One region of the Serratia sp. KH_031 genome, then DNA from elsewhere that is predicted to be linked to it. Evidence: predicted binding sites of a transcription regulator. Region 1 holds the regulator's gene; each other region holds the start of a gene.
What was found. Region 1 encodes CRP, which controls carbon source genes, mostly activating them, when cyclic AMP is high. Its sites were predicted from a motif close to ATGTGANNNNNNTCACAT; they were not measured.
Positions count from the first base shown of each region.

Region 2: rbsD (D-ribose pyranase) is a predicted target of CRP. The motif match lies at 5,631-5,648, and genes of this name have one in related genera.
Region 3: deoC (deoxyribose-phosphate aldolase) is a predicted target of CRP. The motif match lies at 1,926-1,943, and genes of this name have one in related genera.

Region 1 is NZ_CM174496.1:4,429,777-4,440,451, forward strand. Features, by position in the region: gene AC3ISQ_RS20100 (phosphoribulokinase) at 1-722, shown strand, start outside; gene AC3ISQ_RS20105 (amidohydrolase) at 727-1,902, opposite strand; gene AC3ISQ_RS20110 (MFS transporter) at 1,899-3,101, opposite strand; gene AC3ISQ_RS20115 (LysR substrate-binding domain-containing protein) at 3,295-4,203, shown strand; gene AC3ISQ_RS20120 (OsmC family protein) at 4,206-4,613, opposite strand; gene crp (cAMP-activated global transcriptional regulator CRP) at 4,989-5,621, shown strand; gene AC3ISQ_RS20130 (YccS/YhfK family putative transporter) at 5,679-7,754, shown strand; gene argD (bifunctional acetylornithine/succinyldiaminopimelate transaminase) at 7,756-8,973, opposite strand; gene AC3ISQ_RS20140 (aminodeoxychorismate synthase component II) at 9,104-9,679, opposite strand; gene AC3ISQ_RS20145 (helicase HerA-like domain-containing protein) at 9,739-10,675, opposite strand, start outside.
Region 2 is NZ_CM174496.1:4,774,852-4,785,526, reverse strand. Features, by position in the region: gene asnA (aspartate--ammonia ligase) at 1-343, shown strand, start outside; gene viaA (ATPase RavA stimulator ViaA) at 351-1,808, opposite strand; gene ravA (ATPase RavA) at 1,811-3,319, opposite strand; gene kup (low affinity potassium transporter Kup) at 3,687-5,555, shown strand; gene rbsD (D-ribose pyranase) at 5,732-6,151, shown strand; gene rbsA (ribose ABC transporter ATP-binding protein RbsA) at 6,159-7,664, shown strand; gene rbsC (ribose ABC transporter permease) at 7,671-8,636, shown strand; gene rbsB (ribose ABC transporter substrate-binding protein RbsB) at 8,791-9,678, shown strand; gene rbsK (ribokinase) at 9,868-10,675, shown strand, end outside.
Region 3 is NZ_CM174496.1:3,146,180-3,156,854, forward strand. Features, by position in the region: gene eco (serine protease inhibitor ecotin) at 1-249, opposite strand, end outside; gene AC3ISQ_RS14235 (phosphatase PAP2 family protein) at 411-1,169, shown strand; gene ybjG (undecaprenyl-diphosphate phosphatase) at 1,174-1,779, shown strand; gene deoC (deoxyribose-phosphate aldolase) at 1,990-2,670, shown strand; gene deoR (DNA-binding transcriptional repressor DeoR) at 2,817-3,581, shown strand; gene AC3ISQ_RS14255 (HAAAP family serine/threonine permease) at 4,551-5,849, shown strand; gene AC3ISQ_RS14260 (L-serine ammonia-lyase) at 5,924-7,291, shown strand; gene AC3ISQ_RS14265 (serine hydrolase) at 7,345-8,538, opposite strand; gene AC3ISQ_RS14270 (HAD family hydrolase) at 8,903-9,559, shown strand; gene AC3ISQ_RS14275 (glutathione S-transferase family protein) at 9,619-10,239, shown strand; gene AC3ISQ_RS14280 (magnesium and cobalt transport protein CorA) at 10,319-10,675, shown strand, end outside.

The DNA of each region.
Region 1 (10,675 bases):
CAGAAATGGACTCCGCGATCCGTAAAGCCCGCGATATGGGTAGACATATCAGCTACTTCGGCCCCGAAGCTAACGATTTCGGCCTGCTGGAACAAAGCTTTATCGAATACGGCAGCACTGGCAAAGGGCGTTCGCGCAAATATCTCCACACCTACGATGAAGCGGTACCTTACGATCAAGTACCAGGCACCTTTACCCCGTGGGAACCACTGCCAGAGCCGACAGACGTGTTGTTTTATGAAGGACTGCACGGCGGCGTCGTCACTGATCATCATGACGTAGCAAAACACGTCGATCTGTTGGTAGGTGTGGTGCCGATCGTCAACTTGGAGTGGATACAGAAGCTGGTTCGCGATACCGGCGAGCGCGGTCACTCCCGCGAAGCGGTGATGGATTCAGTAGTGCGTTCGATGGAAGACTATATCAGTTACATCACACCGCAATTCTCACGCACCCATATCAACTTCCAGCGCGTACCGACGGTGGATACTTCCAATCCGTTCGCCGCCAAAGCGATCCCATCGCTAGATGAAAGCTTTGTGGTGATCCACTTCCGTGGTCTGGATCAGATCGATTTCCCTTATCTGCTCGCGATGCTGCAAGGTTCGTTCATTTCTCATATCAACACGTTGGTGGTGCCGGGTGGCAAGATGGGGCTGGCGATGGAGCTGATTATGGCGCCGCTGGTGCAGCGCCTGTTGGAAGGGAAAAAGATCGAGTAAAGCGTTACGCCATCAGCAAACGACGGATGAAACCAACATGCAATTTCACACCGATTTGCAGCGCGGCTTCATCCAGTTTGAAACGTGGATGATGCACGCCGTAAATCGCCCCAATTTGCTCATTACCGCTGCCGATAAACAGGAAGCAGCCCGGAACCTGCTGTTGATACGAGGAGAAATCCTCGCTACCGAAGAACGGTGCAGCCATTTCTCGCATTGATTGTGCGCCAACAACCTCGGTAATGACCTCACGAGCCACCGTGCAGGCTTCCGGGTGGTTGTTACCAATGGCATAACCACGCGTCCAACGAATTTCATGGCCCGCGCCGTGAGCCTCGGTGATCCCCGCCACGGTTTGCGCCACCAACTGCGGTACGCGCTCACGCACATCGGCATTATGGGTACGCAACGTTCCGGCGAGCCGTACACTGTCAGGAATGATGTTGTAACCGCCTTCCGCCTGGAAAGTAGCAACCGTCAGTACCGGAACCTGCAGTGGGTCTAACTTACGTGCCACAACCAGTTGTAATGCCGTTACGATTTCCGCGCCAATGACCACCGGATCGATACACAAGTGCGGCATGGAGCCATGGCCACCTTTCCCTTGAATGATGATATCGAAGTTATCGCTAGAGCCGCTGAACACGCCTTCCTTAAAACCGACCTCACCGGTCGGGAAATTAGGCATCACATGCAGGCCGAAGATCATCTTCACGCCTTCCAACACACCCAAATCAACCAGTTCCTGAGCGCCACCCGGCGGCACTTCTTCTGCATGTTGGAAGATAAAGCGTACCGAACCATGCAGTTGTGAACGCAGTTGGCACAATACGCTAGCGGCTCCAAGTAGCATGGCGCTGTGAGCATCGTGCCCACACGCGTGCATCACCCCCGGATGAGTCGAGCAGAAGGGTTCATCGCTTTCTTCCTGAATCGGCAATGCATCCATATCCGCCCGTAACGCGTAGCATGGCCCCGGCTGCGCACCGACCAGTTCAGCCACCACGCTATTCGGTGTCGGGCGGCGTATCGTCAACCCCTCAAATCCAGCCAGTTGTTCGGCAATGTAATCGGCGGTTTTGGCTTCCTGAAACGACAACTCAGGATTCGCATGCAAGTGGCGGCGCCAACGTAATACATCGTCTTTCACTGCAGTAATTTGCGCGTCAATATTCATCATAAACTTCCCTCGTTCAACGCCGGTTGGTGTGACTTATTCACCAACGGCAAAATAACCAACCCAGCCACCACCATGGCGCTAGCCAGGAAAACAAACGTCGTCATGTAACCCTGACTGACCGTAATCAGATACCCCATCGCTATCGGTGCCACAAAGCCGCCCAAGGTGCCGCCGGTATTAATAATCCCCATCGCCGCACCCATGATTTCCGTGGGAATACGCTTCATCGGTAATGTAAACACCGTGACAAACGCAGCCATCAGGAAGATATACCCCAAGAACAGCAGCAGCCCAGCAGCTACGGCAGTCGAAGAGGTGTAAACCAGCCAGATACACAAGGCGCTCAGCAACGAGCAGATGCAGATAACGATAGGTTCACGTCCTTGCATATAGCGCCCGACCAACCAGCCGGTGCCGAGCGAAGAGATCCAAATCCCTAATCCCCCAGCGGCGACCACCAAACTGGAGACGCCCATTTCCATGCCCCGTTGCTGTACCAAAAACTTGGGCAGCCAAGCCATCAGGCCGTAGGACGGAATGTTGATGCAGAAAATCGCCACGAACAGCAGGATCACTGTCGGATTCTTGAGTAACGCACGATAGCTGGCGCCCACGGTACCTGGTTGGGTTTTGGCCGCTTGGGGTGGGTTAGGCACCAGAAACAGAATGCAGGCGGCAACCACAAACGCCAGCAAACCTAATGCAGAGAAGGAACCGCGCCAGCCAATATGATCCAGACAGTAAACGGCGACTAACGGCCCTGCCGTCATCGCCAAACCCGCGGAAGAAAGCAGTATCGACTGCGCAAAAGTACGTTGTTCCAAGGGAAAATTAGCCACTACCGCTTTAGCGCAGGAACTGGGATAACCGGAATGACCAATACCAGAAAGAAAGCGGAATACCACCAACAGCCCCAAACTAAAGCCCAACATACCAAAGCACAAAGCAAAGCCGCCGAGCATCAATAGCGAGCTGCACAACACCTTCTTGAAGCCAAAACGGTCATTCAGCCAACCCGCAGGGATCTGGAACAGTGAATAAGCGAGGAAAAACATACCGGTGATATAACCCAGTTGTTCCGCCTGCAAATTGAATTCTCGCTCAATCGGTAGCAGAGCAAACCCCATCACTGTCTTGTCTATATAAACAATGACATACCCGGTAAATAGTAAAAAAATCATCAACGAACGTGGGTTCATGACCAGTATTCCTTTGAGTTATCACGCCGACAAACAGCCTCCTTGCCGACAACAGTGGATAATGTGATCTTCGTCACTTTATGTTTTTAATAACAATACGTTATGCAGGAATGATGAAAATATCGCCTTTATACCAACGGCATAAGATGCAATTATCTATTGAGTGATGCTTTTTAGTTATAGGGGGGAAGACGTGCGTTATTTGCCCAAGATCCAGCAATTGAAAGTGTTTCAACAAATCATTCGCAGCGGCAGTATTCGCGGCGCAGCACGGGCTTTACAACAATCACAACCGGCGGTGAGCCGTAGCTTGCGCGAACTGGAGTTAGCACTCGATACCCAGTTGATTATGCGCAGTAATCAGGGCATGACGCTGACGGAAACCGGGCGCGCTTTTGCTCAGCGAATGCAGTTTATTCTGGAAGAGTTACAAAGAGCGGCAGAAGAAATTGAGCAAATAGAACAACATGGTCAGGGTACGGTGGCGCTGGGGCTGTCTTCGCTATTAGCACTGACTGTGCTACCGGAGCTCACAGAAGCTTTCAGATCTCAGTTTCCACAAGCCAGTCTGGTGATCCGAGAAGCTCAACTTTCTACCTTGTTACCTGCGTTACGTGAAGGAAAGCTGGATTTTGTCGTCGGTAGCGTCAGCCCCGAACTACCGCTGGAGGAATTGGTGTGTGAACCGCTGTTCAATGCCTCATTCGGTATTATCGCTCGCCACAGCCACCCACTTGCGAAAGCTACCTCGCTAGATGAACTCCGCTCGGCCAAATGGCTGTTACCGGAAACGGATATGGGCTACTACCAGTATCTGCAATCTGAGCTCGGCACCTTTTATCAACAGCTCGATATGGCACCCATTCGTTCAGATTCGGTCGTTAGCGGGTTGAGTCTAGTGTTGAACGCCGATTACCTCACCATTGTCGCGCGTGCGATGCAGGCACCTTTTGGTCTAGAGCATCGTCTGGTCACATTGCCGATCACCAGTTTGCCGCCAGCGCAGTATTGCGTGCTGTATTCGCAAAAATCGCCGCTAACCATTACGGCGCGGCGATTTCTCGATCTGCTGCGTCGGCTGTGCCAACGCTATGCTTGGTAAGGTTATTCGACGAGCTGAATTTCAAAGCTGTGGGTCACTTTTGCGGCTTTACCCAGCATCAGCGCCACTGAGCAATATTTCTCAGCAGAAAGATCGACCGCACGTTCAACAGCCTTATCGCTAAGTTCTTTACCGGTAACAATAAAATGCAAGTTGATATGGGTAAAAGTACGCGGAACTTCTTCACGGCGCTCAGAGGTGAGTTTTACCTCACAATCACGCACGTCATTGCGTCCTTTTTGCAGGATAGAGACCACATCGATAGCGCTGCATCCCCCAACAGCCATCAATACCATCTCCATTGGGCTTGGCGCTTTTTCACCCGCATTGCCATCCATCAAAACCTGATGACCAGACGCGGATTCACCCAAAAATGTCAAATCTTCTATCCACTTAACTCTTGCATACATAATGGTTACTCCGGTTAATTTCTGAATGTCAGACTACGCTTTCACCGTGAAACTGGCAACGGAACCTGACACTAATCATGCTGAAGCGAGACAACACAAGACACTTGCCTCACTCTGTGCTACAAACAGAGCCGAAATAACACTTTCTGGAACATGGGTTTCGGGGCAGTCTATAGAAAAGTCCTGATATCGTTATGTTAACAGAATGTAGCTTGCAGCTCCGGTAGCAAGTTAATATGCTAGGGCGACGGCGTATTTTTATCGAACACCTCAAAACTTTCTGATAGCCCATTATCTCACACCCGGCTTCAGCTTGTTTGACAGGGAACTCTGATCCCAGCGATACAGATAGATTACAACAGAGGATAACAGCGAATGGTTCTCGGCAAACCGCAAACAGACCCGACTCTCGAATGGTTCCTGTCTCATTGCCATATCCACAAATATCCATCCAAGAGTACGCTGATTCACCAAGGTGAAAAGGCCGAAACGCTTTACTACATCGTGAAAGGCTCCGTAGCGGTGCTGATCAAAGATGAAGAAGGTAAAGAGATGATTTTGTCCTACCTCAATCAGGGGGACTTCATCGGCGAGCTTGGATTATTTGAAGAAGGCCAGGAGCGCAGTGCTTGGGTTCGGGCAAAAACTGCCTGTGAAGTGGCTGAAATTTCTTATAAAAAATTCCGCCAACTGATTCAGGTAAACCCGGACATTTTGATGCGCCTGTCTGCGCAGATGGCAGACCGTCTGCAAGTGACTTCCGAAAAAGTGGGCAACCTCGCTTTCCTCGACGTGACTGGACGTATCGCGCAAACCCTACTGAACTTGGCGAAGCAACCTGATGCCATGACCCACCCAGACGGTATGCAGATTAAAATCACCCGTCAGGAAATTGGTCAGATCGTCGGCTGCTCCCGCGAAACCGTTGGCCGTATATTGAAAATGCTGGAAGATCAAAATCTGATCTCCGCACACGGCAAAACCATCGTGGTATACGGTACTCGTTAATCCCAGAAAAAATGGCGCGATAATCAATTCGCGCCATTTTTTTATCGGTAAAACATCATGTGGCGGCGGCTGATTTATCACCCGGAAGTGAATTACGCACTGCGACAAACGCTGGTGCTTTGCCTGCCTGTCGCATTCGGCCTGCTGATTGGCTCACTGCAACTCGGCCTGATGTTTTCTTTGGTTCCCGCCTGCTGCAATATCGCGGGTTTAGATACTCCCCATAAACGCTTTTTCAAACGCCTGATCGTCGGCGGTTTGTTGTTCGCCTTCAGTAGCTTACTGTTACAACAGGCTCTACTGTGGCACGTCCCGTTACCTTGGTTAGTTCTCGGTTTGGCATTACTGCTCGGCGTTACCGGGGAAATCAGTCCGCTCCACGCTCGCATGCTACCGGCTGCGATGGTGGCCGCTATTTTCTCTCTCAGCATGGCCGGTACGGTACCGATCTGGCATGCGCCGTTGTTGTATATCGTCGGCACCGCTTGGTATGGCTTGTTCACTTGGTTCTGGTTCAAGCTGTGGAAAGAGCAGCCGATGCGCGAGTCACTCAGTTTGCTGTATCGCCAACTGGCAGATTACTTGGAAGCTAAATATTCATTGCTGACCCAGCACACTGACCCAGAAACCGCACTGCCGCCATTGCTGCAACGTCAGCAACAGGTGATGGACATTATCAGCCTGCTGTATCAACAACTTAATTTCCTGCCCCATGCCAACAACATGGAGCAAAAACGCCTGCAACGCGCATTCCAAGTCGCACTCGATTTGCAAGAACACATCACCGTCAGCCTGCATTTGCCGGAAGAAGTACAAAAACTGGTGGCACAGAGTCAGGCCGAAGCCATCATCCGCCGTAATGCGCAGGTGATCGCCGCTCGTTTGCGCGTAGTCGCCAACGACATTCTTTACCATCACCACTCGCAGCGTTTTAGCATGACCAATGAACTGGCGGCGCTGGAAAAAGTGGCATTGCAACACGCCGATAACCCGGTCGGTAAGTTCTGCTATTACCATTTCAGCCGCATTGCTCGCCTGCTGCGCACCCAGTATCCGCTGTATCGCCGCAATCTAATGATCAGGCAATCACGTCTGCCATTCTGGCCGGCGCTAGTTAGCTATCTGTCATTCAAATCCAACGCGTTACGTAATGCCGCTCGCTTAGGCGTGATATTGGCGGCGGGAAGTAGTTTGGGGATTTTTTTCAACCTGCCCAAACCTTACTGGATATTGTTGACCATCATGTTAGTAAGCCAAAATGGCTATAACGCCACGCGGGTGCGTATCCAGCACCGTGCGCTAGGTACGTTGATTGGATTAGTGATTGCCGCGGGTTTGCTGCAATTACATATGCCGGAAACCGCCACGCTGGGCGTGATGTTGGTGATTACCTTGGCGGCCTATCTGATACTGCGCAAAAACTACGGCTTGGCGGTGATTGGCTTTACCGTCACGGCGGTTTACACCCTGCAACTACTGGCGCTTAACGGGAAAGATTTCCTGGTGCCGAGGCTGATCGATACCCTGACCGGCTGCGTGTTGGTGTTCGGCGGATCAATCTGGCTGTGGCCGCAGTGGCAAAGTGGCTTGCTGCGTAAAAACGCCCATCAGGCGCTGGAGAACGATCAGACGGCGCTGCGTTTGATGTTGGAAAAACAGGAACCAGACCCTACCGAGTTGGCCTATGCCCGTATGCAGGTTAATCAGGCACATAACGCGTTGTTTACTTCGTTGAATCAGGCAATGCAGGAACCGGGGTTCGAATCGAACTATCTGGCAGATATGCGATTATGGATCACTCACAGTCAGTTTATTGTCGAGCATTTGAACGCGATGACGATTCTGGCGCGTGAGCACTATATGCTGACGCCCAAACTGGCAGAAGAATATTTGCAGCGCTGTGAAATCGCGCTGCAAAGTTGTCAGCAACGTTTGGAATACGATGGACCAAGCGGTGGCAGCAGCATGATGGAAACTCCAGATCTGCACCCAGATATGCCCGTCACCGAGATGGAGCGCCATTTACGGCGCATCCTGTCTCACCTCAGCGTGATGCACACCATTTCGTCCTTGGCTTGGCGGCAACGCCCACATCACGGCATCTGGTTGAAACGTAAACTCGGTGAACAGTAATTCAGGCGTTAATTACGTCCTGCACCGCTTGTTCAAACAATTCCATGCCCTGTTCGATGTCTTCAATTTCTACCACCAGCGAAGGGGCAAAACGGATCACGTTCGGCCCTGCATTAAGGATCATCAACCCACGCGCCGCCGCCGCAGTCAGGAAATCACGTGCGCGCCCATGATATTCTGCCGTTAACTCGGCACCAATCAGCAACCCCATGCCGCGAATAGCGGTGAAAATAGCGTATTTCTCGCCGATCTTCTGCAATGCCTGCACATACAAGCGGTGCCGTTGCTCGATGCCGCTCAACACTTCTGGCGTATTGATCACATCCAGTGCCGCTTCCGCCACCGCACAGGCCAACGGGTTGCCGCCGTAAGTGGTGCCGTGTGTGCCCACCTGCATCACCGAGGCAATTTCTTCGGTGGTCAACATGGCGCTAACCGGGAAACCGCCGCCCAGCGCTTTGGCGGTGGTCAGGATGTCTGGCGTGACGCCGTAGTGCATGTAGGCGAATAGCTTACCGCTGCGCCCCATGCCGCTTTGCACTTCATCAAATACCAGCAGCGCTTTGTGTTTGTCGCACAGTTTGCGCACCCCTTGTAGGAATTCCGCCTCAACTGGCGTAATACCGCCCTCACCTTGGATCGGCTCCATCACCACTGCGCAGGTGTGATCGTCGATCACTGCTTTCACTGCCGCTAAATCGTTGAACGGTACATGCACAATGTCTGCCGGTTTCGGGCCAAAGCCATCGGAATATTTCGGCTGACCACCGACTGAAACGGTAAACAGCGTGCGACCGTGGAACGCATTATTGAAAGCGATGATTTTGGTTTTGTATGGGCTGTGACGGGTAATGGCGTAGTGACGAGCCAGTTTGAATGCCGCTTCGTTAGCTTCTGCACCAGAGTTGGCAAAGAACACCCGATCGGCAAAAGTGGCGTTAATCAGTTTGGTTGCCAAACGTAGCGCGGGTTCATTGGTAAACACATTGCTGGTATGCCACAACGTTTCGCCCTGCTTGTGCAGCGCAGCCACTAGCGCCGGATGGCAATGCCCCAAGGCGGTTACCGCAATCCCCCCGGAGAAATCGATGTATTCTTTGCCTTGCTGATCCCAGACACGGCTACCTTTGCCTTTGACCGGAACAAACTGAGCGGGTGCATAAACAGGCAGGATCACCTTATCGAAGGTGCTGCGACTTACTGCATTTTTTTCCGTCATTATTAAGCATCCCTAAGCATGTGTTAGTTTTCATGTTGCCATTGAGTGAAAATATAATCACAAAATATGCATAAAAAACCACTCAAGGGCAAACCTAAATCATCGTCAACGGCAAAAAAATCCTAACAGTTTAACTTTTAAGGAAATTATCCAGCAATTGATGGCCTTGTTCGCTGAGAATACTTTCCGGGTGGAACTGCACACCTTCCAGCGACAACGCTTTATGACGGATGCCCATGATCTCATCACGGACTCCATCGCGCTCGCTCCAAGCGGTGACGTCAAAACAGTCCGGCAAGGTCGTCGCATCCAGTACCAATGAGTGATAACGGGTGACGGTTAACGGATTATTTAAGCCAGTAAACACGCCTTGGTTAAGATGGCGAATAGCGGAAGTCTTGCCATGCATCACTTCACGGGCGCGCACCACATCAGCGCCAAACGCTTGCCCTAACGCCTGATGCCCAAGGCATACGCCGAGGATCGGTAACTTACCCGCGAAATGACGAATGGCGTCTAAAGAAATACCCGCCTCATTCGGCGTACAGGGGCCGGGAGAAATAACTAGGTGTTGCGGAGCCAGCCGTTCAATATCAGCCAGTTGCAGTTCATCATTACGCTTTACCAGCACTTCGGCACCTAATTCGCAGAAGTACTGATAAAGGTTGTAAGTAAAGGAGTCGTAGTTATCGATCAGCAACAGCATGTAGGCATCCAACAGAAAAAATACCGCGTTAGTTTACTGCTGCTGAAGATAATTTCAGCTTACTTTTTCCGACCGCCCATAATCGAGCCCAAAACCCCGCGTAGGATCTGACGCCCCAAGTCACGCGCCATGCTCTTGGCTGCGGTCTGGACGATCCCATCGCGTTTACCGCCGCGTGGCCCCGTGGAGCCAAACAGGATCTCGTTCAGACCGCCCATCAGACCGCCATCGTTCTGAGTTTGAGTCTGAGCCGTTTTCTGCTCTGGTTGCCCCGTTTGCTGTTGCCCTGCGGTGGCGAAACCTTCTGAGGAAAGTTTCTCATAGGCCGACTCGCGATCCACCATATCTTCGTAGCGCCCATACAACGGTGATTTGTTGATTGCGCTGTTCAAGCCATCCGCACCCAACATGCCCATTTTCGATTCTGGCGCGATGACCATGGCACGCTCGACAATGTTGGGGCGACCTTTTTCATCGAGGAACGACACCAACGCTTCACCCACACCCAACTCGGTAATAGCCGTTTCTGCATTAAAATCAGGATTGGCACGTAGGGTTTGCGCCGCCGATTTCACCGCTTTCTGATCGCGTGGCGTAAAGGCACGTAGCGCGTGTTGTACGCGGTTACCCAACTGCCCCAACACGCTGTCAGGAATATCCAACGGGTTTTGGGTCACAAAGTAGATACCGATGCCTTTCGAACGAATCAAGCGCACCACCTGTTCGATCTTCGTCAATAGAGCCGCTGGCGCGTCGTTAAACAACAAATGCGCTTCATCAAAGAAGAACACCAGTTTCGGTTGTTCCGGATCGCCCACTTCTGGCAGCTGCTCAAACAACTCCGCCAGTAGCCACAACAGGAATATGGAGTACAATTTTGGCTGTTGGATCAATTTGTCCGCCGCCAGCAGGTTGATGATGCCGTGCCCGTTGCTGTCGGTTTTCATCAGATCGTTGATGTCCAACATCGGCTCGCCAAAGAACTGATTAGCCCCC
Region 2 (10,675 bases), 350 kb from region 1:
TTATGATGACTGGACGACGCCGGGAGCTGAAGGTTTGGCTGGGTTGAACGGCGATATCGTGGTGTGGAACCCGGTACTGCAAGATGCGTTTGAGCTTTCCTCGATGGGCATCCGTGTGGATGCGGCAGCGCTGAAACATCAATTGGCATTGACCAAAGATGAAGAACGTTTGCAGTTGGAATGGCATCAGTCATTGTTGAAAGGTGAAATGCCACAAACCATCGGTGGTGGCATTGGTCAATCGCGTTTGGTGATGCTGTTATTGCAACTGTCACACATCGGCCAAGTACAGTGTGGTGTGTGGTCACCGCAATTACGTGAAACGGTTGACGGCCTGTTGTGATCTAGCGCTACCAACGACGCATTAAGCGGCTTTTTAACCCGGTATCAAAGCGCCAGATATGATCGAAAATGCGCATAATGCCGGGTTTACCATAAGCAGACATCGCCACCGCATGAAAACGTTGCAGGTGGCTTTGTTGCTGCTGTTTCACCTTCTTTATGACGTCATCCGGTAAACGCTGAGCGATAAAGTCAGAAATAATCACCGCGTCGGCGTCGTGCCAACCACTGTCTGCCATTTTATCCACTGTTGCACTTAAACAGGCCGCCAGATCGGTACCCCCACGGAAGTGCTGGCCGAGAAAGCGTACTGCCTGCTCTAAGCCGCTAGCGGCGGTGAGCTCGTAGTGCACAATTTGGCTGGCAAATAGCATGATGTAACAACGCCGGTTATCAGCGAGAGCAATGCGTAGCAGTGCTAGACAAAAGGCTTTGGCACATTGTTCATTGAAGCCGCCCATGGAGCCGGAAGTATCCACACAGACGATAAACGGCCCGCGCGGTTGTTGATCCTGTTGCTGATGGGTTACCGGACGCATCACAATCTGTTCCTGCCAGGCATCACCTTGCAAGCGGTAAGTCAGCAAGCGTTTTTCCAATAAGCGGCGATAAAACTCTAATTCCAGTTCTTCCACACCAATGGCTGCCAGTTCAGCAGGTAATAAGCGCAGAATGTCATCGCTTTGGTGAATTCCACTGACTTCTTCTGGTAACGTTGCGGGGACTTGAATCATCACGCGGAAAGGCTCTAGCTGAGCATCCTGCTGCGGAACCGCTTTGGCTTCATAACTACGCCCCAGTTGCTGCGCCAATTTCTTCAATTCGGGTTGGCTTTGCAGAAAATCGCCATATTCCACCAGCCGCTGGTAATCGCCACGCTGCAACTGGCCTTTACTCATGTCCCATAGACGGCCGGCAGCAGTATCATTTTCCGATAACACCGGTTCTAACGCTCCGCTTAGTGCTAGCCGCTCTTGTAACTCAGCCATCAACTGCTCGCGTTCTTGTTCTAAAAGCTGGTGGTGCATCATGGTGGCTTGCAACGTTAGGCTGATACGCCAACGTTGTAAAAACAGCGTTTGGAAACTGTCATCAAGCGGATGATTAGGTAAATCTGCGGCATCGACTAACTGGCGCGCCTGTTCGTAAAACGGTGAAACCAACTGACGCAACACTTCCAGAGTGTCATTCAGATTATGAAAAAACTGGGCATTATTCTCTAACTGACACTGCTGGTAGCGATAAAACTCTTGCGCCAGTGCGGGTGGAACCATCGCTTGGTGAATACGTTCTTTCAGTTGTAACTTCCAACGAGGCAGATCGCGCTCGAGCGCCCGCCGTATGGCTGGAAACTTATTGAAAAACACCGTTAACTGCGGAGCTGCCAACATGCCGACGATCATTTCCTCGATCAATTCACCTTCGGCGATCGAGAGCAGCAGATCTAGCGTTTCCAAACTGATCATGGCTACTGGCCGCGCATCTGTTGGAGTTGTTGTTTGATCTGCTCTGCCGCTTGCAACAGGCTGGCTTCAATTTTTGCCAGACCGGTAGCGGGAGTAAACAGGCAAGGTTGATGTTGGCTAAATAAGCGCCGTTGTTCCGCCAGTTTCTGCGACAGGGCTTCCATTTCGTCCAGGAACGCCTGCGGAGTGCCACCGGTTTGTTTACCCGGCAAGGCTAATAGAGAAGGTTGGCGACTGACGTCCAACACCGTCAGATGTGATTGATCATCCACTTCTAGGAAGATCTGCTGGGCAAAACCGATGCCGTTCAGTTTGGCACGGATATCGCCACCTTTTTGCAGCCAGTTTTCCAGCGCACTGTTTTCAATGCTGAGATGATTGACCTGAATATCATGCAATTGCAGTGGTTTTTGCAGTAACAGTGTCAACGTTGTACCCGCGAGTGGCTCCGCCAATGCATATTGCGGTTTGCGGCTGAACATACCGCCTTTTTTCACCAAGCTGATGGCCTGGCGATCACTCTGCTGTTGCTGATGTTGCATCCAACGGGTGTGGATTTGTTGCAGCTGAATTAATAGGCTTTGTTGCTGATAAGCCTGTTCAGCCAGTAACTGATCGATTTGTTGTTGCAGTAGTTTCAGTGAACCCAAGTCATGCCATAAGCAATCTTTCAGCAGCATCAGATCGATCGGGGCGATAGTCTCTCGCCCACTAAAAAAGGCGCAGGCTTGTAGTAAACGCAGGGCTTTTTTCCAACGGCGGTCGGAAACATAGGGTGCTTGCTCCAGTGCATCCAGACGTTGACGCAGCAGGTAAATCAACTCAAAACAGTTTTCGGGCAGTTTGACCTTATCTATCTGTGGCTGCCATTGAATAAACTCTTCATCGCTGATGCTTAGCGCCTCAGATACCGGGTTTTCACTTTCGCTCTGCCGGTTGACCAGCAACGAGCGGAAGTTTTGTTTGTCCTGTACTTTATCCAACCACAGGCGAATGAGCATACGGTCATACAAGGCTTCCAGACTGCTGTCGGCATCAGGCAGTTCGTTGGAGGCGGTAACCAGTAAACGTAATGGGATAGGTTCTTCACTATTACCGTTACGAAAGCGCCGCTCGTTGATAGCTGTCAGCAAGGTATTAAGGATGGCCGGGCCGGCTTTCCAGATCTCATCCAGAAACACGATTTCGGCTTCGGGTAGATATCCGGCGGTAAGACGTTGATAACGACCTTCATCTTTTAGCGCCTGAATTGACAAGGGGCCAAAGACTTCTTCTGGTGTAGAGAAACGGGTCATTAGGTATTCGAATGAGCGAGCATTGCGGAAGGCGTATTTCAGGCGGCGGGCGATGAGGCTTTTCGCTATCCCCGGTGGGCCGAGCAGGAAAACGCTTTCGCCGCTCAAGGCTGCGAGTAAACACAGGCGAATGGCTTCCTGCCTCTCATAAAGACCGCTCTCCAGCGCACTGCTGAGGCGGGAAATTCGTTCTGCCAAAAGTGATGAAGAAGCCATAGTCGTTATCGTGTCATCCGCGAGTTAAAGTCAGAATGGCAAGGCCAAGTGAGTTATTATATTGCGTACAAACTACCTGAAATCATAGCGCTTATCTGCGCAGGTCTTTCCTATCTTGGTGAAGAAACGAGTGATAAACCACCATTATTTTTAAAAGGATAGCTTGTTGATTAGTAGAATTTTTCTATTATCAAAATTAATAATTATTCACACTTTGGTTTTTTTCAAAGACATATTAAAGAGTAGGCAAGTTGTGTAAATCGTGCATACTGTGCGGCTTTTAGAGGGCGTAACGGATCTTAAAGCCCAAATCTCTAGCCTGACGCGGCAAGTTGGCTAATGGATGGTCTAGTAAAAGAAACGAATTATGAGCTCAGAACACAAGCAATCCCTTTCGGCAGTGACCTTAGCAGCGATTGGGGTGGTTTATGGTGATATTGGCACCAGCCCCCTTTATACCTTGCGCGAATGTTTTTCCGGTCATTATGGTTTCGATGTCCGTCCAGATGTGGTGTTTGGTTTTCTGTCACTGATCTTCTGGATGTTGGTTGTCATTGTTTCGCTGAAATATCTCACTTATGTGATGCGTGCCGATAACGCCGGTGAAGGCGGGATATTGACGCTGATGTCTTTGGCCGGGCGCAATACTTCGGCGCGAACGACGGCGGTACTGGTGATCCTCGGCCTGATTGGCGGTAGCTTTTTCTATGGCGAAGTGGTGATCACCCCGGCTATTTCGGTGATGTCGGCGATGGAAGGGTTGGAAATTGCCGCCCCGTCGCTCGATCCCTATATCGTTCCTCTCTCCATTTTGGTTCTGACGCTGCTGTTTGTGATTCAAAAGCACGGTACAGGCAGCGTGGGTAAGCTGTTCGCACCCGTGATGTTGGTGTGGTTTCTCACCTTGGCGGTGTTGGGTGCTCGTAGCATCATGGCTAACCCGGAAGTCTTGCAGGCATTGAACCCGAAATGGGCGCTGAATTTCTTCCTGGAATATAAGAAGGTTTCCTTCTTTGCCTTGGGTGCGGTGGTGCTGTCGATTACCGGGGTGGAAGCGCTGTATGCCGATATGGGGCACTTTGGTAAATTCCCGATCCGTCTGGCTTGGTTTACCGTGGTGCTGCCTTCTCTGGTGCTGAACTATTTTGGTCAAGGCGCGTTGCTGCTGAAAAACCCAGAAGCGATCAAGAACCCGTTCTTCCTGTTGGCACCCGATTGGGCGTTGATCCCTTTGTTGATTCTGGCGACATTGGCGACAGTTATCGCCTCGCAAGCGGTGATTTCCGGCGTATTCTCTCTGACTCGTCAGGCGGTACGTTTGGGTTATCTGTCACCGATGCGAATTATCCATACTTCAGAAATGGAATCCGGCCAGATTTATATCCCGGTGGTTAACTGGGTGCTGTATATCTCTGTGGTGTTAGTAATCCTCAGCTTTGAACACTCCAGTAATTTGGCGGCGGCTTACGGCATTGCCGTTACCGGCACCATGGTGTTGACCACCATTTTGATTGCCTCGGTAGCGATTAATAATTGGCATTGGAAACGCGTCTTTGTGGTTGCCATCTTGGCGGTTCTGCTGTGCTTTGATGTGCCGTTGTTCGCTGCGAATGCCACGAAATTGTTCTCTGGTGGTTGGTTGCCACTGACGCTGGGCTTGGTGATGTTCATCATCATGACCACGTGGAAAAGCGAACGTTTCCGTTTGCTGCGCCGTATGCATGAGCACGGAAATTCTCTTGAAGCGATGATTGCTTCACTAGAGAAATCACCGCCGGTTCGTGTGCCGGGAACCGCCGTGTTTATGTCGCGTGTCACTAACGTGATCCCCTTTGCTTTGCTGCATAACCTGAAGCACAACAAAGTGCTGCATGAGCGGGTGGTATTACTGACGTTGCGTACTGAAGATGCGCCATACGTCCACAACGTTCGCCGTGTCACTATTGAGCAATTATCGCCAACCTTCTGGCGCGTGGTGGCGAGCTATGGTTGGCGGGAAACGCCGAACGTGGAGGAAGTCTTCCACCGCTGCGGATTGGAAGGGCTGCCGTGCCGCATGATGGAAACTTCATTCTTCATGTCGCATGAGTCACTGATCCTGACTAAACGCCCTTGGTATCTGTACCTGCGCGGCAAGTTATTTATGGCATTGAGCCGTAATGCCCTGAGAGCGCCGGATCAGTTTGAGATCCCGCCGAACCGGGTGATCGAACTAGGAACCCAGGTCGAGATTTAACACTTCCCCACGATAAGGGCTCAACATAGGTTGGGCCCTTATTATTTACGCCGTTTATAAAAACGCATCGAAACGTTTCGATGGCGATCACATTTTCGCGATGTGATGGTTGCCTTCCAGTGGCGTTTTTTTACACTCCTTAGTGAGCGAAACGTTTCGCTGGTGGAGTGATAAAGATGAAAAAAGGCGTACTACTCAATTCTGAAATTTCTGCGGTGGTCTCTCGTCTTGGACATACCGATCAAATCACTATTGGCGATGCAGGCTTGCCGATCCCGGTGCAAACGCCGCGTATCGATTTGGCGCTGACCCAAGGCGTACCGACGTTTTTACAGGTATTCGATGTGGTAACGCAGGAAATGCAGGTCGAGAGTGCCATTCTGGCGGAAGAAATAGTGAAAAATAATCCGCAGCTCCACGATCACTTGTTGGTTCAATTTGCACAGCTTGGCCAACTTCAGGGCAACACTATCAGTGTGCGTTATGTCAGCCACAACGAATTCAAAGTACAAACTGAGCACAGCCGAGCCGTGATCCGCAGTGGGGAATGTTCACCCTATGCGAATGTGATCCTCTGCGCTGGCGTAACTTTCTGAGGCATTTATGCAACCTTTACTGCAACTGAAAGGGATTGATAAAGCCTTTCCCGGCGTGAAGGCGCTTTCTGGCGCTGCCCTGAGTGTTTATCCCGGTAAGGTGATGGCGCTGGTGGGGGAAAATGGCGCGGGAAAATCCACCATGATGAAAGTGCTGACCGGCATCTACAGTAAAGACGCGGGGAGTCAGCATTTTCTCGGTAAAGAGGTGGTGTTCAACGGGCCAAAGGATTCGCAGGAAGCGGGCATCGGGATTATCCATCAGGAATTGAACCTGATCCCCCAACTGACGATTGCGGAAAACATCTTCCTAGGCCGTGAATTTGTTAACGGTTTCGGGCGTATCGATTGGAAACGTATGTATGCCGAAGCCGACAAACTACTCGCTCGACTGAATTTGCGTTATAGCAGTCATCGGTTGGTGGGTGAATTGTCGATTGGCGATCAGCAAATGGTGGAAATCGCCAAAGTGCTTAGTTTTGAGTCCAAAGTCATCATCATGGATGAGCCAACCGATGCGTTGACCGACACTGAAACCGCGTCTTTATTCAAAGTCATCAACGAACTGAAAGCCGAAGGCCGTGGGATTGTTTATATATCTCACCGTTTGAAAGAGATCTTTGAAATCTGCGACGACGTAACAGTATTCCGCGACGGTCAGTTCATCGCCGAACGCCCGGTCAGTGAATTGCAGGAAGATACGCTGATTGAAATGATGGTTGGCCGCAAACTGGAAGAGCAATACCCGCGGCTTAACCAACCGCGCGGCGAAAAGCGTCTGGAAGTCAGCCACGTTTCCGGCCCCGGTGTAAACGATGTCAGTTTTACGCTCTATCGTGGCGAAATTCTCGGCGTTGCTGGGTTGATGGGCGCTGGGCGTACTGAGTTGATGAAGATCCTCTACGGTGCTGCGCCACGTAAAAGTGGCACGGTAAACCTTGATGGTCACGAAGTGGTGACGCATTCCCCGCAAGATGGTTTGGCGAATGGCATCGTTTATATCTCCGAAGACCGTAAGCGTGATGGCTTGGTGTTAGGTATGTCAGTGAAGGAAAACATGTCGCTGACCGCGCTACGCTACTTCAGCCGCGCAGGCGGTAGCCTGAAACATGGCGACGAACAACAAGCCGTCGGTGATTTTATCCGTCTGTTTAACATCAAAACGCCGTCGATGGAGCAACCGATTGGTTTGCTGTCGGGGGGGAATCAACAGAAAGTGGCGATTGCCCGCGGTTTGATGACACGACCCAAAGTGTTGATCCTTGATGAACCCACTCGTGGTGTCGACGTTGGGGCAAAAAAAGAAATCTATCAGTTAATCAACCAGTTCAAGCAGGAAGGGCTAAGCATTATTTTGGTGTCGTCGGAAATGCCAGAAGTCTTGGGTATGAGCGACCGCATTTTGGTTATGCATGAAGGTCATCTGAGCGGCGAGTTCCCCATTGAGCAGGCTACCCAAGAAGTGTTGATGGCTGCGGCCGTTGGCAAGCAATACGGCGTAACGCAGGAGTAATCAGATATGAGTTCCCAAACTATCGCAGCCAAGCGCTGGTTCAGTAAAGAGTGGCTGTTAGAGCAGAAATCGCTGATTGCGCTGCTGGTGTTGATCGCGGTGGTTTCTTCAATGAGCCCGAACTTCTTCACCGTTAACAACTTGTTCAACATTCTCCAGCAAACCTCGGTTAACGCCATTATGGCGGTAGGGATGACGCTGGTGATCCTCACTTCCGGCATCGATTTGTCGGTTGGTTCTCTGTTGGCGCTAACCGGTGCGGTGGCGGCTTCGATCGTCGGTTTCGAGGTTAATGCGGTGGTTGCCGTCGCGGCAGCACTGGCGTTAGGCGCTGCCGTTGGTGCTTGTACCGGAGTGATTGTCGCTAAAGGTAAGGTGCAAGCGTTTATCGCCACCTTGGTCATGATGTTGCTGCTGCGCGGTGTGACGATGGTGTACACCAACGGTAGTCCAGTGAATACCGGTTTCACCGATGTGGCCGATGCTTTTGGCTGGTTCGGTATTGGTCGCCCGTTGGGGGTGCCAACGCCAATCTGGATTATGGCTGTCGTGTTTATCGCGGCTTGGTACATGCTGCACCATACCCGCTTAGGACGTTATATTTACGCGCTGGGTGGTAATGAGTCGGCGACCCGACTGTCGGGTATCAGCGTTGATAAAGTTAAAATTATCGTTTATTCACTCTGTGGTCTGCTGGCAGCATTGGCAGGGGTGATTGAAGTTGCCCGTCTGTCTTCTGCACAGCCGACGGCAGGTACGGGTTATGAACTGGATGCTATCGCCGCTGTTGTACTGGGCGGTACCAGTTTGGCCGGGGGCAAAGGGCGCATCGTAGGTACGTTAATCGGTGCGCTGATCCTCGGCTTCTTGAACAACGGTTTGAATTTACTGGGTGTTTCTTCCTACTACCAAATGATCGTAAAAGCAGTGGTTATATTGCTGGCGGTTCTGGTAGACAACAAAAAGCAGTAGGCTATTTTACTTGTCATTTTGGGTTTGGGCAGTGCTCGGCCTCCTCGCGTACTACGTGTCCGCTCCGGGGCACTCCGCGCTGGCCGCACCCAAACTGCCTGCGACAATAACGCCTACTAAATAGCGGTTAACCTCCCCTACAGGAATCACGACCATGAAGATGAAAAAACTGGCAACACTGGCTTCAGCTATCGCACTCTCTGCAACCCTCAGCGCCAATGCGCTGGCGCAGGACACTATCGCGCTGGTGGTTTCGACCTTGAACAACCCGTTCTTCGTTTCGATGAAAGACGGTGCGCAGAAAGAAGCCCAAAAATTGGGTTACAAGCTGGTGGTGTTGGATTCTCAGAACAACCCGGCGAAAGAGCTGGCAAACGTGCAGGATCTGATGGTGCAACAACCGAAGTTGTTGCTGATTAACCCAACGGATTCTGATGCTGTGGGTAACGCTATCAAAATGGCTAACCAAGCCAAAATCCCGGTGATTACTCTCGACCGTGTAGCCTCTAAAGGTGATGTGGTCAGCCACATCGCTTCCGATAACCGCGCTGGCGGCAAAATGGCCGGTGATTTCATCGCCAAGAAAGTGGGTGCTGATGCCAAAGTGATCCAGTTGGAAGGTATCGCCGGAACTTCTGCGGCGCGTGAGCGTGGAGAAGGTTTCAAACAATCTCTCGATCAGAACAAATTCAAGCTGTTGGCTAGCCAACCCGCTGATTTCGACCGTACTAAAGGCCTGAACGTGATGCAAAACCTGCTGACTGCGCATCCAGATGTGCAGGCGGTGTTTGCTCAAAACGATGAAATGGCATTGGGCGCACTGCGAGCCTTGCAGACTGCCGGTAAAACGGACGTTGTCGTCGTTGGTTTCGATGGCACGGCTGACGGCGTGAAAGCGGTAGAAGGCGGTAAACTGGCAGCGACTGTGGCACAGCGTCCAGATCAGATCGGTGTGATTGGCGTGGAAACCGCAGATAAAGTGCTGAAAGGCGAAAAAGTGCCAGCAACCATTCCGGTTGAATTGAAACTGGTTACTAAGTAAGTCGTTATAATCGCGCCATCGGAACGGGGCGTTTATACCCGTCATCTTTCAAGTTGCAGGTGTGTTGGCTACCCTCGCTCACCCCAGTCACTTACTGGCGTAAGCTCTTGGGGATTCGTTCAGTTGCCGCCTTCCTGCATCTTGAAATCTATTGGGTATACGATGGCGCACAAAGTAGGAATCAATGTCATGGCAACAGGTAAGCTGGTGGTTTTGGGCAGTATTAATGCTGACCATATCCTTAATATCGAACAGTTCCCCCACCCAGGCGAAACGGTGATCGGGAAGCAGTATAAAGTGGCTTTTGGTGGCAAAGGTGCTAACCAAGCGGTCGCTGCTGGGCGCAGTGGTGCCAATATTGCGTTTATTGCCTGCGTCGGAAGCGATGACATTGGTGAGCGTATCCGCCAGCAATTGATGTCCGATCGCATCGATATTCAACCAATTGAATCCGCTACCGATCATACCACTGGCGTTGCGTTGATTTTTGTTAATGGTGAAGGTGAAAACGTTATTGGTATTGATGCCGGTGCCAACGCTGCGGTAACGCCCGATTATCTGGCTCGTTATCAACAAACAGTGATTGATGCCGATGCATTGTTAATGCAGCTCGAATCACCGTTGGAAACCGTGATTTCTGCCGCTAAATTAGCGAAACAACACCAAACACAAGTCATTCTTAATCCAGCACCTGCCCGTGAGTTACCGGACTACCTGTTGGCGATGATCGACATGATCACCCCTAATGAAACTGAAGCGCAGCGTTTGACGGGGATTGCGGTGAACAACGATCAAGACGCCGATCGTGCCGCCAAAGTTTTACATGCTAAAGGCATCGCTACGGTGATTATCACCTTGGGTAGTCGTGGTGTGTGGCTGAGTGAGAATGGCAACGGTAGATTGATTCCGGGCTTTAAGGTGAAAGCGGTCGATACTATTGCCGCTGGCGATACGTTCAACGGCGCATTAGTTACCGCGTTGCTGGAAGGTAAACCGA
Region 3 (10,675 bases), 1.3 Mb from region 1:
CATCATGTGACGATTGCAATCAACTTCTAGGGTTTTGCCAATCAACAGTTCCACTTTGTAGTTCTCTTCGTGTTCCTGTTTTGGTAGATAAATCACCTGACGAGTCATGTCCTTTTCCGCTTTTGGATAAGGCGCTACCTTTTCCAATGGCTGTTTGCTCAGATCAGAATTTTCAGTTGCTGTGGCCGCCATTGCATTGGCGGAAGTCGCCATTAAAACGCTAGTTAGCATTAAAGAAAGCTTTTTCATTTATCATCCTTATGATTTATCGACTAATCGGCGCGTACACTAGCATAACTCATAAGGTGTAATTATAGGTTAAATCCGAGTCCCGCTGGCTTTACATAACATTACAGCGCTAAGGTTTTCTTAAGACAAAATGATTACTGTCACGCGATTCAACGATATTGATGAGCAACCGCGTGAACCCATTCAACACCTCAAAACCTTCATTAAATCAAACCTCAACAACAGCGCCGATTCAGACTAATACCCTTTACTCCTTGCCGACATCCTTTTACCGTTGGCAAGTTTTTGGGTTGATTGTCAGTGGGTTACTGTTTCTCTGGTTATCACGTAATGAACAACTGGATTGGGCCATCAGTAATTATTGGTTCGATGCTGCTAGCCAACGTTTCCCTTGGCAGAACAATCAGTGGTTAGATTTGATCAATCACCGATTGCTGAAAATCTGCGTCATCAGCGGGGCTGTACTGGGGTTGTTCTATGGTATCTACCGCCGCAATTCACGCCTTATCGTTACCATGTTGTTGGTGGGGATAGGGCCATTGGTGGTCGGCATTCTGAAAGCAACCAGTGCACACTCCTGCCCGTGGGATTTATTGGAATATGGCGGTAAAGCAATATCTTACCCGCTGTTCGGCACCATTCCGGCTAATCCGGGACCAGGCCGTTGTTTTCCGGGCGGTCATGCCTCTAGTGGTTTTGCGGTGATGGCTTTGTTTTTCCTGTTTTATCCACAGCGCCCACGCTTGGCTTATTGGTGCTGGTTGGGTGGCATCGCACTCGGCATGTTGATGGGGTTTGGTCAAGTGATGCGCGGGGCACATTTTCTTTCTCATAACCTGTGGGCGGGCTGGTGGGTTTGGCTCAGTCAACTTGTGGTTTATTGGGGCGTTAGCGGCTATTTTTGCCGCAAAGTGAGGTAAAAGCGTGGAGTCATTGAATTACTTTTTATTTTCTTGGATTAATGCTACCCCGGCTTCTCCGGAGTGGCTGATCGATGTTGCCACTTTCATAGCTCGCGATCTGATTATGATCATACCATTGTTAATGGTCGGGTTGTGGCTTTGGGGACCGCAACATCAATTAGCCTCGCAACGTGTCTTGGTCGCTAAAACAACCATCGCTCTGTTGTTTGCCATGAGTGCAGCGGCAACGATCAGCACCTTGCTACCGCACCCGCGTCCATTTGTTGCCGGTGTGGGTTATACATTTTTAACCCATGCACCGGACAGTTCTTTTCCGAGTGATCACGGTACTGCCATCTTTACCTTTGCCATCGCTTTTCTCTGTTGGCACCGCGTATGGTCGGGAATATTGTTGATGGTAGTCGCCATCAGCATCGCTTGGTCACGCATTTACCTCGGCGTGCATTGGCCGCTGGACATGGTCGGTGGTTTCCTACTTGGCATCGTCGGCTGTTTGTTTGCTCAATTGGTATGGAATTTGTTTGGTGATGCGATCGCCGCAGGGTTAACGCGCCTATATCAATTCCTATTTGCCTTCCCCATCCGTAAAGGTTGGGTTAAAGAATAGTTTTCCTCTCGGGGTGTTATCACCCCGAACCTCATTAAATGTTATTTAAATAACATACAAAATCCTTTTTTGATCCTGCCAAAACATAGCCATACGCCACCACTCCGTTAATTACGCGAGTTTCAGCTAGAAATTAGATTTTTTGAATGTTATTATTATCACATTCAGTATCCTTTCTATGACTAAAACCTCACTCACTAAGGAATCAAGATGAGCAACGAGAACATTGATTACGCAAGCTATGTCGATCACACCCTGCTGGCTATGGATGCCACTGAAATGCAGATCGCCAAACTGTGCGAAGAAGCGCAACAACACAACTTCTATGCCGTTTGCGTGAATTCTGGTTATGTCCCTTTGGCAGCGCATCTGCTGCAGGAAAGCCAGGTGAAAGTCTGTTCAGTGATTGGTTTCCCACTGGGTGCAGGTTTGACCGTGAGCAAAGCCTTTGAAGCCAAAGCGGCGATCGCTGCTGGAGCGCAAGAGATCGATATGGTGATCAACGTCGGCTGGCTGAAAAGTGGCTTGTTGGAAGAAGTTAAAGCCGATATCGCCGCAGTACGTGAGATTTGCGCCGCGATCCCGTTGAAGGTAATATTGGAAACCTGCTTGCTCAGTGATGAACAAATCGTTCAGGTTTGTGAAATGTGTCGCGAGCTCGATGTCGCCTTCGTTAAAACTTCCACCGGTTTCAGCACTGGCGGTGCTCGCGAAGAGCACGTCAAATTGATGCGTAAAACTGTGGGTAGCGAAATGGGCGTGAAAGCGTCTGGCGCGGTGCGCGATCGTGCCACTGCCGAAACAATGATTAAAGCAGGGGCAACCCGCATCGGCACCAGTTCAGGCGTCGCTATCGTTTCCGGCGCTCAACCTGCTGCAGGCAGTTATTGACAGTCAACGCCCTTAGGCGTTAAAGCGGTAAGATAGTCAAATGCGGGGTAATACGTTGCTGAACGTATTACCCCGCATTGTTGTGTTTGGCATAATAAAATAAGCACGCTACTCTTTTTTAACTCTGAAACCAGTGGGAAGAACTGATGGAAACGCGGCGCGAAGAACGTATCAACCGATTAATCCAAGCGTTAAAGCGCTCTGATAAAATCCATTTAAAAGAAGCCTCCGCGCTGTTAGGCGTATCAGAGATGACCATCCGTCGCGATCTCAGTGCTGAACCCACGGCGGTCGTGTTATTGGGTGGCTACGTGGTGGCCGATCCACGTAGCAACGGCGTCACCCACTACTTTGTCTCCGATCAGAAAGCCAAACAAGTCGTAGAGAAACGTCGCATCGGCATGTTAGCGGCTCCGTTGGTCAACGCCAATGACACCGTATTCTTCGACTGTGGCACCACAACGCCAGCGATCATCGACGCCATTGATGACGAACTCCCCTTCACCGCAGTTTGTCATTCGCTCAACACCTTTTTAGCATTGCAAGACAAGCCCCAATGCAAGGTGATCTTGTGTGGCGGTGAGTTCAATCCGAATAACTACATCTTTAGTTCTCTCGGTCAGCGCAATGAGATTGACCACATCTGCCCGAATATTGCCTTTATCTCTGCCGCGGGCTTAAGTCTGCAACACGGGGCGACATGCTTTAACTTCGACGAGTTAGAAATGAAGCATCGAACGCTCGCCATGGCGCAACAAAAAATCCTGATTGCCGATCACAGCAAATTTGGCAAAACCAAACCCGCCTGCATTGGTTCACTGACCCTGTTTGATCGCGTGATTACTGACCGCCAACCAGATAAAGAATTCATCGAATACTTCAATAGCAACAACATTACCCTACGCTACTGAGTGGTCTTTCACTGCCGGACTTCCCGGCAGTGCTCATCTTCCCCCATTTTTCCGCAGTTAAATTTGAACAAATAGTGCGCAATTAAATTCATTATGGTTATGCCTGCGCATAAAGTTGAGTTAACGAAATGCAACAAATCGCTCTGCGACTATTTATTAATGAATTAAAAGTAACCTTATATAACTCGATGAGGTTTCTTCCCAGATGGATTTATATGATAAATAAAACTTGTCCGAACGGGGAATTAAATAACAAACTTTTAACCAAGGTGAATTAAAAATAACCAAATCGACAAATTTATATGATGAATAAGAACTGATTTATCTTTGCTTAAACTTAGGTTAATTAACCTACTAAATTACAAGGAGTTTCACTTAAAACCAAATGATAACAATAGGATAGATTGAATCACCACAAAAACAAAAGTGTGATCCGCGTCACCAAAAAGCCTTTCTACGGGTTTTTAGCTAGATCCTAACCTTCTCTTAAAATATATTGCTCGCCCTGCTGTCATTGATAGCGTTTTATCTGGTTATTATCTATTCATACCGGATAAAAAATGTGGGCTAATGGAAGAGGTTGCAGCACAAAATCTTACACAATCGTGCAACATACACACTAAAAAACACAAAAAAGGTGCATATACGCACACATCGTGCATTTGCGAGCAGGATCACGGTTGTTTCTGCTGTAAATCGTTATCTTGCCGCCAACAAAAATTGGGGGACAAAGATCTCCTGGCAGATACCACCACTTTTCACGCTTAAACAGGTGAAAGCTTTTTGGTTGATTATCAGGCAATAAATGCCAAAAGATAATTAGCTTAATGATTAACCAGGGGGAAAGTTATTTATCCCCGTGTGCAGCACCTGATTTTTACTGAGGGAATCATCTGAGATGACTTCTTCGGGTTTCAACCTAAGTTTTGTTTTTATTTTTTAATTATCGTGTTCACCTCGGAGATATTTATGGACACTACTCAAACCGGTACTATTGCCTCAACAGCGTCAGGCTCTTCTAGTACTTGGCGTAAAACCGACACCATGTGGATGTTGGGTCTGTATGGCACCGCAATCGGTGCAGGCGTGTTGTTCCTGCCAATCAACGCCGGTATCGGTGGTTTGATTCCTTTGATCATCATGGCGATTATCGCTTTCCCGATGACCTTCTTTGCGCACCGCGGCCTGTGCCGTTTCGTGTTGTCTGGTAAGAACCCAGGTGAAGACATTACTGAAGTTGTAGAAGAACACTTCGGTATCAGCGCCGGTAAATTGATTACCCTGCTGTACTTCTTTGCCATCTACCCAATTCTGTTGGTTTATAGTGTCGCTATCACCAACACCGTCGATAGCTTTATTACTCACCAGTTAGGTATGGCTTCACCACCGCGTGCCATTCTGTCGCTGATTTTGATCGTCGGCCTGATGGGTATCGTGCGTTTTGGTGAGCAAGCTATCGTGAAAACCATGAGTATCTTGGTATTCCCATTTGTTGCCACGTTAATGCTGCTGGCTCTGTATCTGATCCCTAACTGGACGACGGCCATCTTCGAGAACGTATCACTCTCTGGTTCAGGCGCTGGTATGGGTCGCGGTTTGATTATGACGCTGTGGCTGGCTATCCCAGTGATGGTGTTCTCTTTCAACCACTCTCCAATCATCTCCGCCTTTGCGGTTGCCAAGCGTGAAGAATACGGCCCAGATGCGGAGAAAAAATGTTCTCGCATTCTGGCTTACGCACACATCATGATGGTGCTGACCGTTATGTTCTTCGTGTTCAGCTGCGTACTGAGCCTGTCCCCAGCGGATCTGGCAGAAGCTAAAGCACAGAATATCTCAATCCTGTCTTACCTGGCAAACCACTTCAACAACCCGATGATCGAGTATATCGCTCCGGTTATCGCGTTTGTGGCTATCACCAAGTCCTTCCTGGGCCACTATCTGGGCGCTCGTGAAGGCTTCAATGGTCTGGTAAGCAAGTCAATGAAGAGCCGTGGTAAAACCATCAGCACTAACAAGCTGAACCGCATGACCGCTATCTTCATGCTGGTGACCACTTGGATTGTTGCTACGCTGAACCCAAGCATCTTGGGTATGATTGAAACCCTAGGTGGTCCAATCATCGCGATGCTGCTGTTCCTGATGCCGATGTACGCCATCCGTAAAGTTCCAGCCATGCGTAAATACAGCGGCCACATCAGCAACGTATTCGTTGTTGTGATGGGTCTGATTGCCATCACCGCTATCGTGTTCAGCCTGATCGGCTAATCACTTCAAGCCGGTGCTCCCCGCACCGGCTGCTTTTCCTGCATTCCCGCTGAATAACTCAAAGAGGCGCGCCCATGGTTAGCGTTTTCGACATTTTCAAAATCGGTATCGGCCCATCTAGCTCCCATACCGTCGGCCCAATGAAAGCCGGTAAACAATTCACCGATGATTTAATTACCAATAACGTGTTGGCAGACACCACCTGTGTGGTCGTTGATGTATATGGTTCGTTGTCTCTGACCGGGAAAGGCCACCACACCGACATCGCAGTAATTATGGGCTTGGCCGGTAATCTGCCACACAATGTAGATATTGATAGCATCCCCGGTTTTATCCGCGATGTAGAGCAACGTGGTCGTCTGTTGTTGGCAAACGGTCAACACGAAGTAGATTTCCCGCTGCAAACCAGCATGAACTTCCACAGCGGTAATCTGCCGCTACATGAAAACGGCATGAGCATCCGCGCCTTTGCCGGTGAGAAGTTGCTACACAGCAAAACTTATTATTCCATCGGCGGTGGTTTCATTGTTGATGAAGAGCACTTTGGCCAGCCTGATAGTAATGAAGTGCAGATCCCCTTCCCATTCAACTCCGCGCACGATTTGCAGCAGCATTGCAAAGAGGCTGGGCTGTCATTGTCTGGATTGGTAATGCAAAACGAGTTGGCACTGCGCAGCAAAGCCGAAATCGAAGCGCATTTCGCCGACGTGTGGCAAGTGATGAAAACCGGTATCGAACGCGGTATGAATACCGAAGGTTTACTGCCGGGGCCGATGAAGGTGCAACGTCGTGCTGCGGCACTGCGTCGTTTACTGGTGACCGGTGACAAGAACAACACCGATCCGATGAACGTCGTCGACTGGATCAACATGTTCGCCTTTGCCGTTAACGAAGAAAATGCCGCGGGTGGCCGCGTAGTAACGGCACCAACTAATGGCGCTTGCGGCATCATTCCTGCGGTCTTGGCGTATTACGACCAGTTTATCCGCCCGGTCAACGTTAACTCTTACAGCCGCTATTTCCTGGCTTCTGGTGTTATTGGCGCGCTGTATAAGATGAACGCATCAATCTCTGGTGCTGAAGTGGGCTGTCAGGGTGAAGTCGGCGTGGCATGTTCAATGGCGGCGGCAGGTCTGGCGGAACTCATGGGTGGCAGCCCTGCGCAGGTGTGCATCGCGGCAGAAATTGCGATGGAACACCATTTGGGTCTAACCTGCGATCCCCTCGCCGGACAGGTTCAGGTGCCTTGTATCGAACGTAACGCCATTTCAGCAGTAAAAGCAGTCAATGCCGCACGTATGGCGTTGCGCCGTACCAGCGAGCCTCGGGTTTGCTTAGATAAGGTGATCGAGACCATGTACGAGACAGGCAAAGACATGAATGCCAAATATCGCGAGACATCTCAGGGTGGATTGGCGATTAAAGTCGTGGCTTGTAACTGATAAAACTGCTTGTTACGGATAAGAACGAGGGCGCTTAATGCGCCCTCTGCTTTTTAGCTAAACCACTGATTGATTTTCATCATTAACATATCCCAGATACGACTCAAGAAGTTGCCCTCTTTCACTTCCTGCATCGCCACCAGCGGGACTTGTTGGATAGTTTTTCCATCAAGCTGGAAGTCGATAGTACCAACCACCTGATTCTTCGTCAGCGGCGCTTCCAGATTTGGTTGGTTCAGTTTGAAGCTGGCTTTCAGGTTCTTCATTTGCCCTTTCGGGATAGTGATCGCCGCGTCTTTTGCCACGCCAAGTGGCACTTCGCTTTCATCGCCGAACCAGACACGTTGCGTCACAAACGGTTTATCAGCCTTGATCGGTGTAGCCGTTTCAAAGAAGCGGAAACCCCAAGTCAGCAATTTTTCGCTTTCACTAAAACGCACACGGTCACTCGGTGCGCCTAATACCACCGAGATCAAACGCATCGGGCCATCAGTGGCTGAAGCCACCAAGTTATGCCCCGCGCCGCTGGTGAAACCGGTTTTAACCCCATCCACATTCAGGTTGCTGCTCCACAACAGACGGTTGCGGTTCACCTGACGGATTTTATTGAAGGTAAACTCTTTCTCTTTATGCAGCGCATATTCGTCCGGTACGTCGCGGATCAATGCCTGCCCCAACAGCGCCATATCACGTGCGGTGCTGTACTGCCCTTCCGCATCCAGACCATGCACCGTGAGGAAATGCGTGTTTTGCAAACCCAGTGACTTGGCATAGTTGTTCATCAAGCCGACGAACGAATCTTGGCTACCCGCCACATAATCTGCCAATGCAATACTGGCGTCGTTTCCAGACTGAATCACGATGCCTTTATTCAATTCTGAAACTGGCACCTGATCGCCCGGCTTGATAAACATCAGCGAAGAACCGCGCAAGATAGGGTTCCCCGTCGCCCAAGCGTCTTTGCCCACGGTGACCATGTCGGTCGGTTTGATTTTGCCCGCTTTGAGCGCTTGGCCAATCACATAGCTAGACATAATTTTGGTCAAGCTGGCAGGGTCAAGACGCGTATCCGGGTTGCCTTCTGCCAAGATCTTGCCGCTATTGTAATCCATCAACACGAAGGCTTTAGCATCTATCTGTGGCGCTACCGGTGCTTCGGCAGCATGAGTGGCAGGAACAACCATCAGCAACAACCCGATGCTAAAAGTCAGTTTTTTGAATGAAGTCGATAACTGTGTATTTATCATGTCGAAGTGTCCGTCCAACGCATTAAAATATGCCCCTAAATAGGAGTTTATACTCTAAATAATTCGAGTTGCATCGAGGCGGCAACGCAGCGAACCCCGATGAGCTTACGCCAGTAAGTGATTCGGGTGAGTGAGGAAAGCCAACAAAGATGCAGCTCGAAGTATGACGAGTATATTAGATTTCTCTTATTTTTACAGAAGTTAGCGTTAATTTTCAGCATCTTTACATAATCATACTATCTAGGTTCTGCAAACGTTCACCAAAATGCAGCGTAACTGTCATCAAAGTTTCTTATGCTCTGCGCGATTTCGCCAGATCCACTATCCTATATCCACCCTCTACTTAACCTGCCGGAGAAAACTGATGGATTTAGCCGTATTCGACCTGGACGAAACCTTGATTGATGATGACAGCGCTGGCCTGTGGATACGCTGGTTAATCTTGCAAGGCTTCGCTGCAGAAGATCTGGCAAAGCAGGAACAGTTATTGATGCAGTCCTACTATCAAGGCGGATTTCCTATGGAGGAGTACATGCGGGTGACGCTGGCTCCTTTAGAAGGATGCTACGTTGATACCGTCACCGCTTGGGTAATGCGTTATATCCAACGCGACATCCTACCCCGTGTCTACCCGGCGGCGCGTGAACGTCTGACTTGGCACCGCGAACGCGGCGATTACATTCTGGTCATCTCCGCCACTGGAGAGCACTTGGTCAAACCTATCGCCCAGCAACTTGGCGCTGATGACGCCTTAGCGATTGGCGTTGAAATCGAAGAAAATCGTTTTACCGGCCGTACCTATGGCGTAATGACGTTTCAGCAAGGCAAAGTGATCCGCCTACAACAGTGGTTAACCGCGCATCCCGAGCTCAAATTTGAAAATACTCACGGTTACAGCGACTCATTCAACGACAAACCGTTGTTGGAATATGTCGATAGCGCAACCGTGGTGAACCCCGATAGCAAGCTAGAAGCACTGGCGATTGAACAGGGTTGGGAAATCTGCCGCTGGGAACGTTGAAATAAGTAACAAAAAAGCGTAGGTATAGTGCGAATCCATTAACCTTCAATGAGGCGTTTATGCTGACTATTTGGGGTCGTACCAACTCTAACAACGTCAAGAAAGTGCTCTGGTGTGCTGCAGAACTGGATCTGAAATTTGACCATATCCTCGCAGGTGGAGCCTACGGCAAGGTGAATGAAGCCGAGTATCGCGCTCTGAACCCCAATGGTTTGGTGCCCTTATTAAAAGACGATGATTTTGTCTTGTGGGAATCCAACACCATCGTGCGTTATCTGGCAGCCAAGTTCGGTAAAGCGCCCTTCTATCCGCAAGATTTACAGGCACGCGCTAACGCCGAAAAATGGATGGATTGGAATACCTCCACCATCGTCGATTCTTTCCGTCCGGTATTTTGGGGTATGGTTCGCACTCAGCCCGACCTACGTGATATGCCGAAAATTGAAGCGGCGATTGCCGAGCTGGAAAAACATTTCGATATCGTCGAAGCCACACTGGCAAAACAGCCTTACCTTTCCGGTGAAGAGTTTGGTATAGGTGATATCCCGTTGGGTAGCTTTATCTACGCTTGGTTCGAAATGCCCATTACGCGTAAACCCCGTCCGCATATGGAACGTTGGTATCAGCAATTAAAAACCCGTCCGGCTTATCAAGCCACCATCATGTTGCCGTTAACCTAGATTTTCCGATACTGTCAACGCGCTCTCACTTCGAGGGCGTGTTATCTTTTTGCCATCGAATAAAAGGGAAGCGAAAAACATGGTTGTAAACAGTGTGGCATATAAGGCAGGCAAGCGGCTTGGCGATGTGACCATTGATGACATCAGTGAAGTGGTGAAACAGCCAGACGCCTTTGTCTGGCTGGGTTTATGGCAGCCAGAGCCAGCATTTATGCGCAAAGTGCAAGAAGAGTTCAGCCTGCACGATTTGGCAATTGAAGATGCTCTTTCCGCTCATCAGCGCCCCAAGCTGGAAGTGTACGGCGACTCACTGTTTATCGTGGTCAAAACCGCGCAACTGAATAATGAAGAAGTCGAATACGGCGAGACCCACTTTTTCGTCGGCAAAAATTTCTTAGTCACAGTACGCCACGGCGCATCGTCCAGTTACGCCCCC